2 regions of the Dactylosporangium sp. CS-047395 genome follow, and region 1 is predicted to be linked to the other one. Evidence: riboswitches for the same ligand, from Rfam matches in the RefSeq annotation. Region 1 holds a riboswitch; the other holds the start of a gene.
What was found. A riboswitch is a leader RNA that binds a small molecule or an ion and turns the genes downstream of it on or off. The one in region 1 is predicted to bind glycine.
Positions count from the first base shown of each region.

Region 2: linked by a shared signal. The riboswitch ahead of ACQP00_RS40460 (L-serine ammonia-lyase) and the one ahead of gcvP (aminomethyl-transferring glycine dehydrogenase) in region 1 are both predicted to bind glycine.

Region 1 is NZ_CP192015.1:7,719,282-7,723,274, forward strand. It holds gene gcvP (aminomethyl-transferring glycine dehydrogenase) at 1-1,547, opposite strand, end outside; glycine riboswitch at 1,625-1,723, opposite strand; gene ACQP00_RS36410 (hypothetical protein) at 1,748-2,053, shown strand; gene ACQP00_RS36415 (class I SAM-dependent methyltransferase) at 2,046-2,708, shown strand.
Region 2 is NZ_CP192015.1:8,667,053-8,671,045, forward strand. It holds gene ACQP00_RS40460 (L-serine ammonia-lyase) at 1-1,255, opposite strand, end outside; glycine riboswitch at 1,284-1,382, opposite strand; glycine riboswitch at 1,383-1,475, opposite strand; gene ACQP00_RS40465 (LLM class flavin-dependent oxidoreductase) at 1,645-2,469, shown strand; gene ACQP00_RS40470 (LLM class flavin-dependent oxidoreductase) at 2,469-3,407, shown strand; gene ACQP00_RS40475 (sugar kinase) at 3,404-3,993, opposite strand, start outside.

The DNA of each region.
Region 1 (3,993 bases):
ACGTCGGCGAACTCGGGCCAGGTGATCGGCTCCATCTCGGCCGTCGCGTTGAGCTTCATGGTGCAGGAGCCCAGCGGGATCATGCCGCGGTCGAGCGCGTAGTCCTTGTCCGAGAGCTTGCGCAGGTACCGCAGCATCGCCGTCTCCGAGCGGTGGCTGGAGAACACCGGGTGCGTCAGGTAGGACGACGCGCGGCGCAGCTCGGCCGGGACCGCGTCGGTGGTGTCGAGCCCGGTGACGTCGGCGTGCCCGAGACCGAACGCGGCGAGCACGTCGCGCAGGTGGCCGAAGGTGGTCGTCTCGTCGCAGGCGATCCCGATCCGGTCGGCGTCGACGCGCCGCAGGTTGATCCCGCGCTCCGCGGCTGCGGCGACGACGGCGTCGGCACCGGACGGTACAACCGCGGAAATCGTGTCGAAGAAGGCACCGTGCTCGACGGTGATCCCGCCCGCGCGCAGCCCCGCGGCCAGCCGGACGGCCATGTCGTGGGTGCGCGCCGCGATCTCCCGCAGCCCGTCGGGGCCGTGGTAGACCGCGTACATGCTGGAGGTGACGGCGAGCAGCACCTGCGCGGTGCAGATGTTGCTGGTCGCCTTCTCGCGGCGGATGTGCTGCTCGCGGGTCTGCAGCGCGAGGCGGTAGGCCGGGGCGCCGCCCGCGTCCTTCGACACGCCGACGAGCCGGCCGGGCAGGGTGCGCTCGAGGCCCTGGCGGACCGAGATGTACCCGGCGTGCGGGCCGCCGAAGCCCATCGGCACGCCGAGGCGCTGGGCGCTGCCGACGGCGACGTCCGCGCCGATCGCGCCCGGCTCGCGCAGCACGCACAGGGCCAGCAGGTCGGCGGCGACGGTGACGATCGCGCCCCGCTCGTGGGCCAGCGCGACGAGCGCCTCGTGGTCGCGGACCGCCCCGGACGCGCCCGGGTACTGCAGGTGCAGCCCGAAGAACGCCTCCGGCAGCTCCTCGGCGCCCAGCTCGAGCACCCGCACCTCGATGCCGAGCGGCTCGGCCCGGGTCCGGATGACGGCGAGCGTCTGCGGCAGGACGTCGGCGTCCACGACGTACACGTCGGCCTTGACCTTGGAGGAGCGCCGCGCGAGCGTCATCGCCTCCGCGGCCGCGGTCGCCTCGTCCAGCAGCGACGCACCGGCGACGGGCAGCCCGGTCAGGTCGGCCACGACGGTCTGGAAGTTCAGCAGCGCTTCGAGCCGCCCCTGAGAGATTTCCGGTTGGTACGGTGTGTAGGCCGTGTACCACGCCGGGTCCTCGAGCACGTTGCGCACGATCACGGGCGGGGTGTGCGTCCCGTAGTACCCGACGCCGATCATCGACACGAGCGGCCGGTTCGCCGCCGCGAGCGCCCGCAGCTCGGCGAGCACCTCAGCCTCGGACGCGGCCGGCGGAAGCTCGAGCGGCTGGTGCCACCGGATCGAGCCGGGGATGGCGGCGCTCATGAGCTCTTCGACCGTCTCGTACCCGACGGTCTTGAGCATGCGGGCCTGCTCGTCGGCGCTGGGGCCGATGTGCCGCGCGGCAAAATTGGACATATAGCCACACTCTCTGGGTCGCGGACAGGGGCGGACGGATGCGCGTCCTCCCCCTCTGTCGCTTACTCCAGAGGTGCCAACCCGATGCGGTCCTTTGTGCCTGAGAGGTTCCGGGGAGGATTTGCCCCTTCGGCGTCGCTGTGTTCCTGCCCAGCGATCTCTCCCGCACGGGTATTGCCGGCAGTCCTACCCTACCAACTGTGCAGGACTTGACCATCGTGGCGAAGCACACGATCTCCTCGGCGATCGCCGGCTCCCGCGCACCCGGCCCGGGTTCGAACTCCGACCGGCGGGATGTGCTTCAGGTTCCGGTGGCCGCGTCCTGGTCCGAGAACCAGCCTCGCACACCTGCGCCGGCCCCGCGTCCCGAGCGGTCCGCATGGCAGCTCGCCGCCCGGCAGCCCGACCGGCGAGGCAACCCAAGCGACCGAAGGCGCGCCGACCGGCCTCACCCGTCCGAAACCGTCGACGAGATCCTGAACCGCGCGGAGCCCCTCGATGCCTGACTCCCCCGACCACGACGGCCCCGACCACGACGGCGCCGACCACGACGGGCCGGATCGAGCCCGGACCGGGCGGGCCGAGACGATCGCCGCCTTCCACGCCGGCCTCGACGGCCCGTCGTGGCGCGTCGCCGGCTGGGGCAGCGCCGAACTGCAGCGCGCCCGCTTCGACGCCCTCACCCGCACCGCGGACTACGCCGGCGGCACCGTCCTCGACTGGGGCTGCGGCCCCGGCGACCTGTTCTTCCACCTCCGCGCCATGCACCTCCCGCTGGACTACACCGGCGTCGACCTGGACCCGCGGATGGTCGCCCTGGCCGAGTCCCGCGGCGTCCCCGAGGTGTCGCTGCTCCCACCGGGCCAGGCCCCCGGCGGCCGCTACGACTTCGTGTTCGCCAGCGGGATCTTCCAGTTCGCCGATCCGGCCGATCCCCTCTACTACCTCAGCATTTTAGAACACGCGTACGACATTTCCCGCCGAGCCGCGGCCGTCACCTTCCTCAGCGCCCAGCGCCCCCCGGAGGCGCGAGCGGCCGACGAGCTGTACGCCGACCCGGCCGTCCTGGCCCGCTTCGCCGCCGCCCTCACCACCCGCTGGCGGATCGACCACAGCTACCACCCGGACGGCGGCGACTTCACGATCGCGCTGTTCCGCTAGCGCCGAGCTCCCGCAACAACCACTCCAGGTCACCGGGCAGATCGGGGTCGTGCCCGGACGGCTCCGCCGCGAGACCGAGCCGGCGCCGGATGCCGGGCCGGAGGTCGTCGGCCGGGTGCTCCAGGAACTCGACGAATGCCTGCGCGGTGCCGTGCCGACGGGCCGCCCGGAGCAGCACGGCGAGCACCGCGGCCCCGGCCTGGCCGACGACGTCGTACGCGGCCCAGTTGTCGTCGGTCCAGGCCCGCGGGTCCACGACGAGCCGGGCCAGGACGTGACGCTCATCCGCGGACCCGGCCACGGCGTCGAGCAGCGCGGCCGCCGAGTGTGGGAGGCGGTCGAGGAGGCGCAGCAGCTCCAGCCAGGTCTCCTCGGGCAGCGCGGCGACACGCTCGGGCACACCGATGAGCCCGGCGATCGTCCGATCGACGGCGTCGAGGTCCCGGCCCGCCTGCGCGAGGATGAGCGCGTACTGGACTGCGGCCTCGAGGGTGGCCCCGCCGAGGGCCAGCTCTGGCGGGTCCGGCCAGGCGTTGCCGTACCGCGCGGCGCGCAGGAGGGCCCCGCGACCGGCGAGCGCAGCGGCTCGTCCCGCCGGGAGACCAGCCTGAGCTGGTTCATCAGCCAGAGCTGGTTCGTAGCCGCCGTCACGCCGATCAGCGTGCCGGCGTCGACCGGCGGCAGGCGCTCGAGCTCGGCGAGCGTGCCCGGAGCCTCCCAGACCTCCGGCAACGCCTGGGAGCCGGCCAGCAGGACGGCATCGGCGAACGCCGAGTTCGGCACGATGTCCAGGTTCGGCGGCAGCACCCCACCCTCGCGCACGTCCAGCGCCAGCCGCTCCCAGTGCGTGTCGAAGCCCGCAGCGTCCAGGAAGTCCAGGGCCCGCCGCATCATCACGTGGCCGCCCGGCTCGGAGCGGCCGACCAGATACGTGGCCAGCCCCGCGGTCAGGTCGTCGGCCAGCCCGACCGCGACCACGGCGGCCTCGTACACCGCGTCCCGCGCCACCTCCGGCCCGCCGTACTCGACGCCGGTCGCGCGGTGGAATTCGACGGTCGTTCCGTTCCGGGTGCCGTGAATGACGCCGGCCAGGCCGAGCAGGGACTTCGACGGGAACCAGGAGCGCCACAGCGAGGTGAGCCGCGCCCAGTCCGAGGTCGCGTCGTCGGAAGGGGTGTCCGCCACGGCGATCCCGCCGAGGACCGCGCTGAGCACGACGAGATTCAGGCTGTACACCGAAAGGGAACCCAGCAGCGGCAGGGCCGGATAGGGCGCCCGTGCGGCC
Region 2 (3,993 bases), 950 kb from region 1:
TCTTGACCACTTTGTCGAGGGTGACGTGGTGGGCGCCGTCGCCGTTGAGGGCGAGCCGGGCCGCGTTGACCGCCTTGACGCTGGCGATCGCGTTGCGCTCGATGCACGGGATCTGCACCAGGCCGCCGACCGGGTCGCAGGTCAGGCCGAGGTTGTGCTCGAGGCCGATCTCGGCCGCGTTCTCGACCTGGCCGGGGCTGCCGCCGAGGGCCTCGCACAGCCCGGCCGCGGCCATGGCGCAGGCCGAGCCGACCTCGCCCTGGCAGCCGACCTCGGCGCCGGAGATCGAGGCATTGCCCTTGATGATGATCCCGACGGCCGCGGCGGCGAGCAGGAACCGGACCACGCCGTCGTCGTCGGCGCCCGGCACGAACCGCGTGTAGTAGTGCAGGACGGCCGGGATGATGCCGGCGGCGCCGTTGGTGGGCGCGGTGACGACCCGGCCGCCGGAGGCGTTCTCCTCGTTGACGGCCAGGGCGTACAGGTTGAGCCAGTCCATGACGTGCAGCGGGTCGGACATGTCCGATTTGTGCGACAAGTCGGCGTGAAGTCGAGGCGCCCGCCGGCGAACTTGCAAACCCCCGGGCAGGACGCCCTCCGGGCGGGTGCAGCCGTTGTGCACGCACTCCTGCATCACCGACCAGATGTGCAGGAGTTCGGCCCGGATCGCGGGCTCCGAGCGCCAGGACAGCTCGTTGGCCAGCATCACGTCCGAGATCGAGCGCCCCTCGCAGTGGGCGAGCAGCTCGCCGCCGGTCGTGAACGGGAACTTCAGCGGCACGTCGGCCTCGGCGATCACCCCGTCCGGTCCGACCACGAAACCGCCGCCGACCGAGAAGTACGTGCGGGCCAGCAACTCCTCCCCCGCACCGTCCCACGCGGTGAACCGCATGCCGTTGGGGTGCTCGGGGAGGCTGCGGCGACGGTGCAGTACAAGATCGGCGTCTGGATCGAAGGCGATGGCGTGCTCGCCGAGGAGCGCGATCCGCCCGTCGCGCCCCGCCTCGGCCTCGGTGTCCACGGTGGCCGGGTCGGCGCCCTCCAGGCCGAGCAGGACCGCCTTGGGCGAGCCGTGCCCGTGCCCGGTCGCCCCGAGCGACCCGAACAGCTCGGCCTTGACCCGCCCGACCCGCGGCAGCAGCCCGTCGTCGGCCAGGCGGGCGGCGAAGCGGCGGCCGGCGCGCATCGGCCCGACGGTGTGCGAGCTGGACGGGCCGATGCCGATGGAGTACAGGTCGAAGGCGCTGAGCGTCACGGAAGGCTCCCCTGGTGTCGAGGGTGGGCCTCCCCGCTCTGTCATCGAATGCCTGAGAGCTTCACCGCCGTGGTGGGCGGTTTGCACCGTGGGCGCGGGACGCGGCGTCCCGGCTTTTCAGAGTCGCCTACCCGCGGCGGTACGTGGGCCTGAGAGATTCCCGGGGAGGAGTTGCTCCTTCGGCGCCCCTGTTGCCAGAGGACTCTCCCGTCGCAGGTGATGCGGCGTGCTATGCGGTTGTCAGGCCGACGGTACACTGATCCGCGGAACTCCGGATTCCGCCCCCGTGGAGACACGTCGCAGATGGGGGCGGGACCTCGCGTAAGTCGCGAGGAGGAGGTGGCGACAGCACTGGATGCCTGCTGCCCACCTTCAGGGAGTACCGAATCATGGAACTTGGTCTTGGCCTGCCCGTCAGCGACCCGCCGCGGCTGCTCGACTGGGCCCGCCGCGCCGAAGCCGCCGGTTTCGCGAGCGTCGCGCTGCTGGACCGGCTCGCCTACGACAACCCCGAACCGCTCGTCGCGCTCGCCCTGCTGGCCGGGGCCACCACGCGCATCCGGCTGCAGACCGAGGTCCTGCTGGCCCCGCTGCGCGGCACGGCCCTGCTGGCCAAGCAGGCGGCCACCCTCCAGCTGATGTCCGGCGGCCGGTTCCGGCTCGGCGTCGGCGTCGGCGGGCGCGCGGACGACCACGCGGCCGCGGGCGTGCCACTCTCCCAGCGCGGCGCGGTGATGGACCGGATGCTGGGCGACCTGCGGGCGATCTGGGGCGGGGCGCCGTACCCGACGACGCCCATCGGCCCGTCCGCCGCTCCGCCGCTGCTCATCGGCGGCTTCGCCCCGGCCGCCCTGGCCCGGGTGGCCCGCTTCGAGGCCGGCTTCCTGTGCGCGGCGCCGCTGCAGTGGGCCGGAAAGCTGGTCGACACGGTCCAGGAGCAGTGGCGGGCCGCCGGTCGCGCGGGCCGGCCCCGGCTGGTCTGCCAGGTGAACGCGGCCACGCCGGCGTCGCTCGATCGGGCCCGCGGGGCGGCCGCCGCGTACTACGCCTTCACCGGCCGCGAGGGCTGGGGCGAGCCGATCAGCGACCCCGGGCAGCTGGCCGAGACCGTGGCCGCCTACCGGGAGTTCGGCGCCGACGAGCTGATCCTGTACTGCTGGGGCGACGACCCCGGCCAGATCGAGCTCCTCGCCCGGCATGCGAAGCTGTCGTGATGGCGCGTATCGGCGTGATGTTGCCGCGGGACCTGCCCGCGGATCGGGTGCTGGCCTACGCCCGCCGGGCCGAGGAGCTCGGCTTCGACGAGCTGTGGGTGGTCGAGGACCTCGGCTTCCGCGGCGGCGTGGCGCAGGCCGGCGCGGTGCTGGCGGCCACCGAAAGGATCGTGGTCGGCATCGGCATCCTCCCCGCGGGCGCCCGCAACGCCGCCTTCGCCGCGATGGAGCTGGCCACCCTCGCGCAGCTGTTCCCGGGCCGGTTGATCGCCGGCATCGGCCACGGCATGCCGGCCTGGATGCGCTCGGTCGGCGCCCACCCGGCAAGCCCGCTGACCCTCCTGCGCGAGTTCACCGTCGCCGTGCGCACCCTGCTGCGCGGCGAGCCGGGCCCGCCCGCCGGCCGCTACGTCCGGGTCGAGGGCGTCACCATCGAACAGCCTTCGCTGGTACCCCCTGTGGTCCTCGGCGTCCGCGGCCCGAAGTCCATCGCCGTGGCGGGCGAGGTCTCCGACGGGCTGCTGCTGGCCGAACCGGCGGCGCCCCCGTACATCGCCGGCGCCGTCGCCCGCCTCACCGCCGGGGCGCAGGTCATCACGTACGACGTCGCGGTGGTCGCCGACGACGGGGCAACCGCGCGCGACCTCGTGCGGCCGGGGCTGGTCTGGATCGGCGAGCCGGACTGGGCCCCGCACCTGGCCCCGCTGCCCTTCGCCGACGACCTGGCCCGGCACCGCCGGGAGGCGCCGAGCCGGGAGGCGTTCGCCGCCACCCTGCCCGACGCCTGGGTGCGGGAGCTGTCCCTGGCCGGCACCCCCGACGAGGTCCGCGCCCAGATCGCCGCCCGCCACGCCGCCGGCGCGACGAGCGTGGTCATGGTCCCGGCCGAGCCCGACCCGCTCGCCGCGCTGCCCCGGTTGGCGCAAGTCCTGGGTTAGCGCTGCACGCGGGCGCCGGCGCCCTTGACCAGGGCCTCTACCTCCTTGAGGCTTGCCATCGAGGTGTCGCCAGGGGTCGTCATGGCAAGCGCGCCGTGGGCGGCGCCGTACTCGACCGCCGTCGCTACATCGCCGAAGGTCATCAGCCCGTAGATGAGCCCCGAGGCGAAGCTGTCGCCGCCGCCGACCCGGTCCAGGATCTCCAGGGCCGGGCGGTGGGTGGCCTCGGCGAACTCCCCGCCGGCCCACGCGATCGCGCCCCAGTCGTTGACCGTGGCCGTGTGCACGCCGCGCAGGGTGGTCGCGACGACCTGGAAGTTCGGGTACGCCTTGACCGCCGCGGTGATCATCGTGCGGAAGTTGGCCGAGTCGAGCGCGCCGGTGTGGATGTCGGTGTCGGGGACCTCCAGGCCGAGGCAGGCGGTGAAGTCCTCCTCGTTGCCGATCATCACGTCGACGAGGGCGGCCAGCCGGCGGTTGACCTCGCGGGCGCGCTCCTGGCCGCCGATCGCCTTCCACAGGCTCGGGCGGTAGTTCAGGTCGTAGGAGATCACGGTGCCGTGCCGGCGGGCGGCGGTCAGGCAGG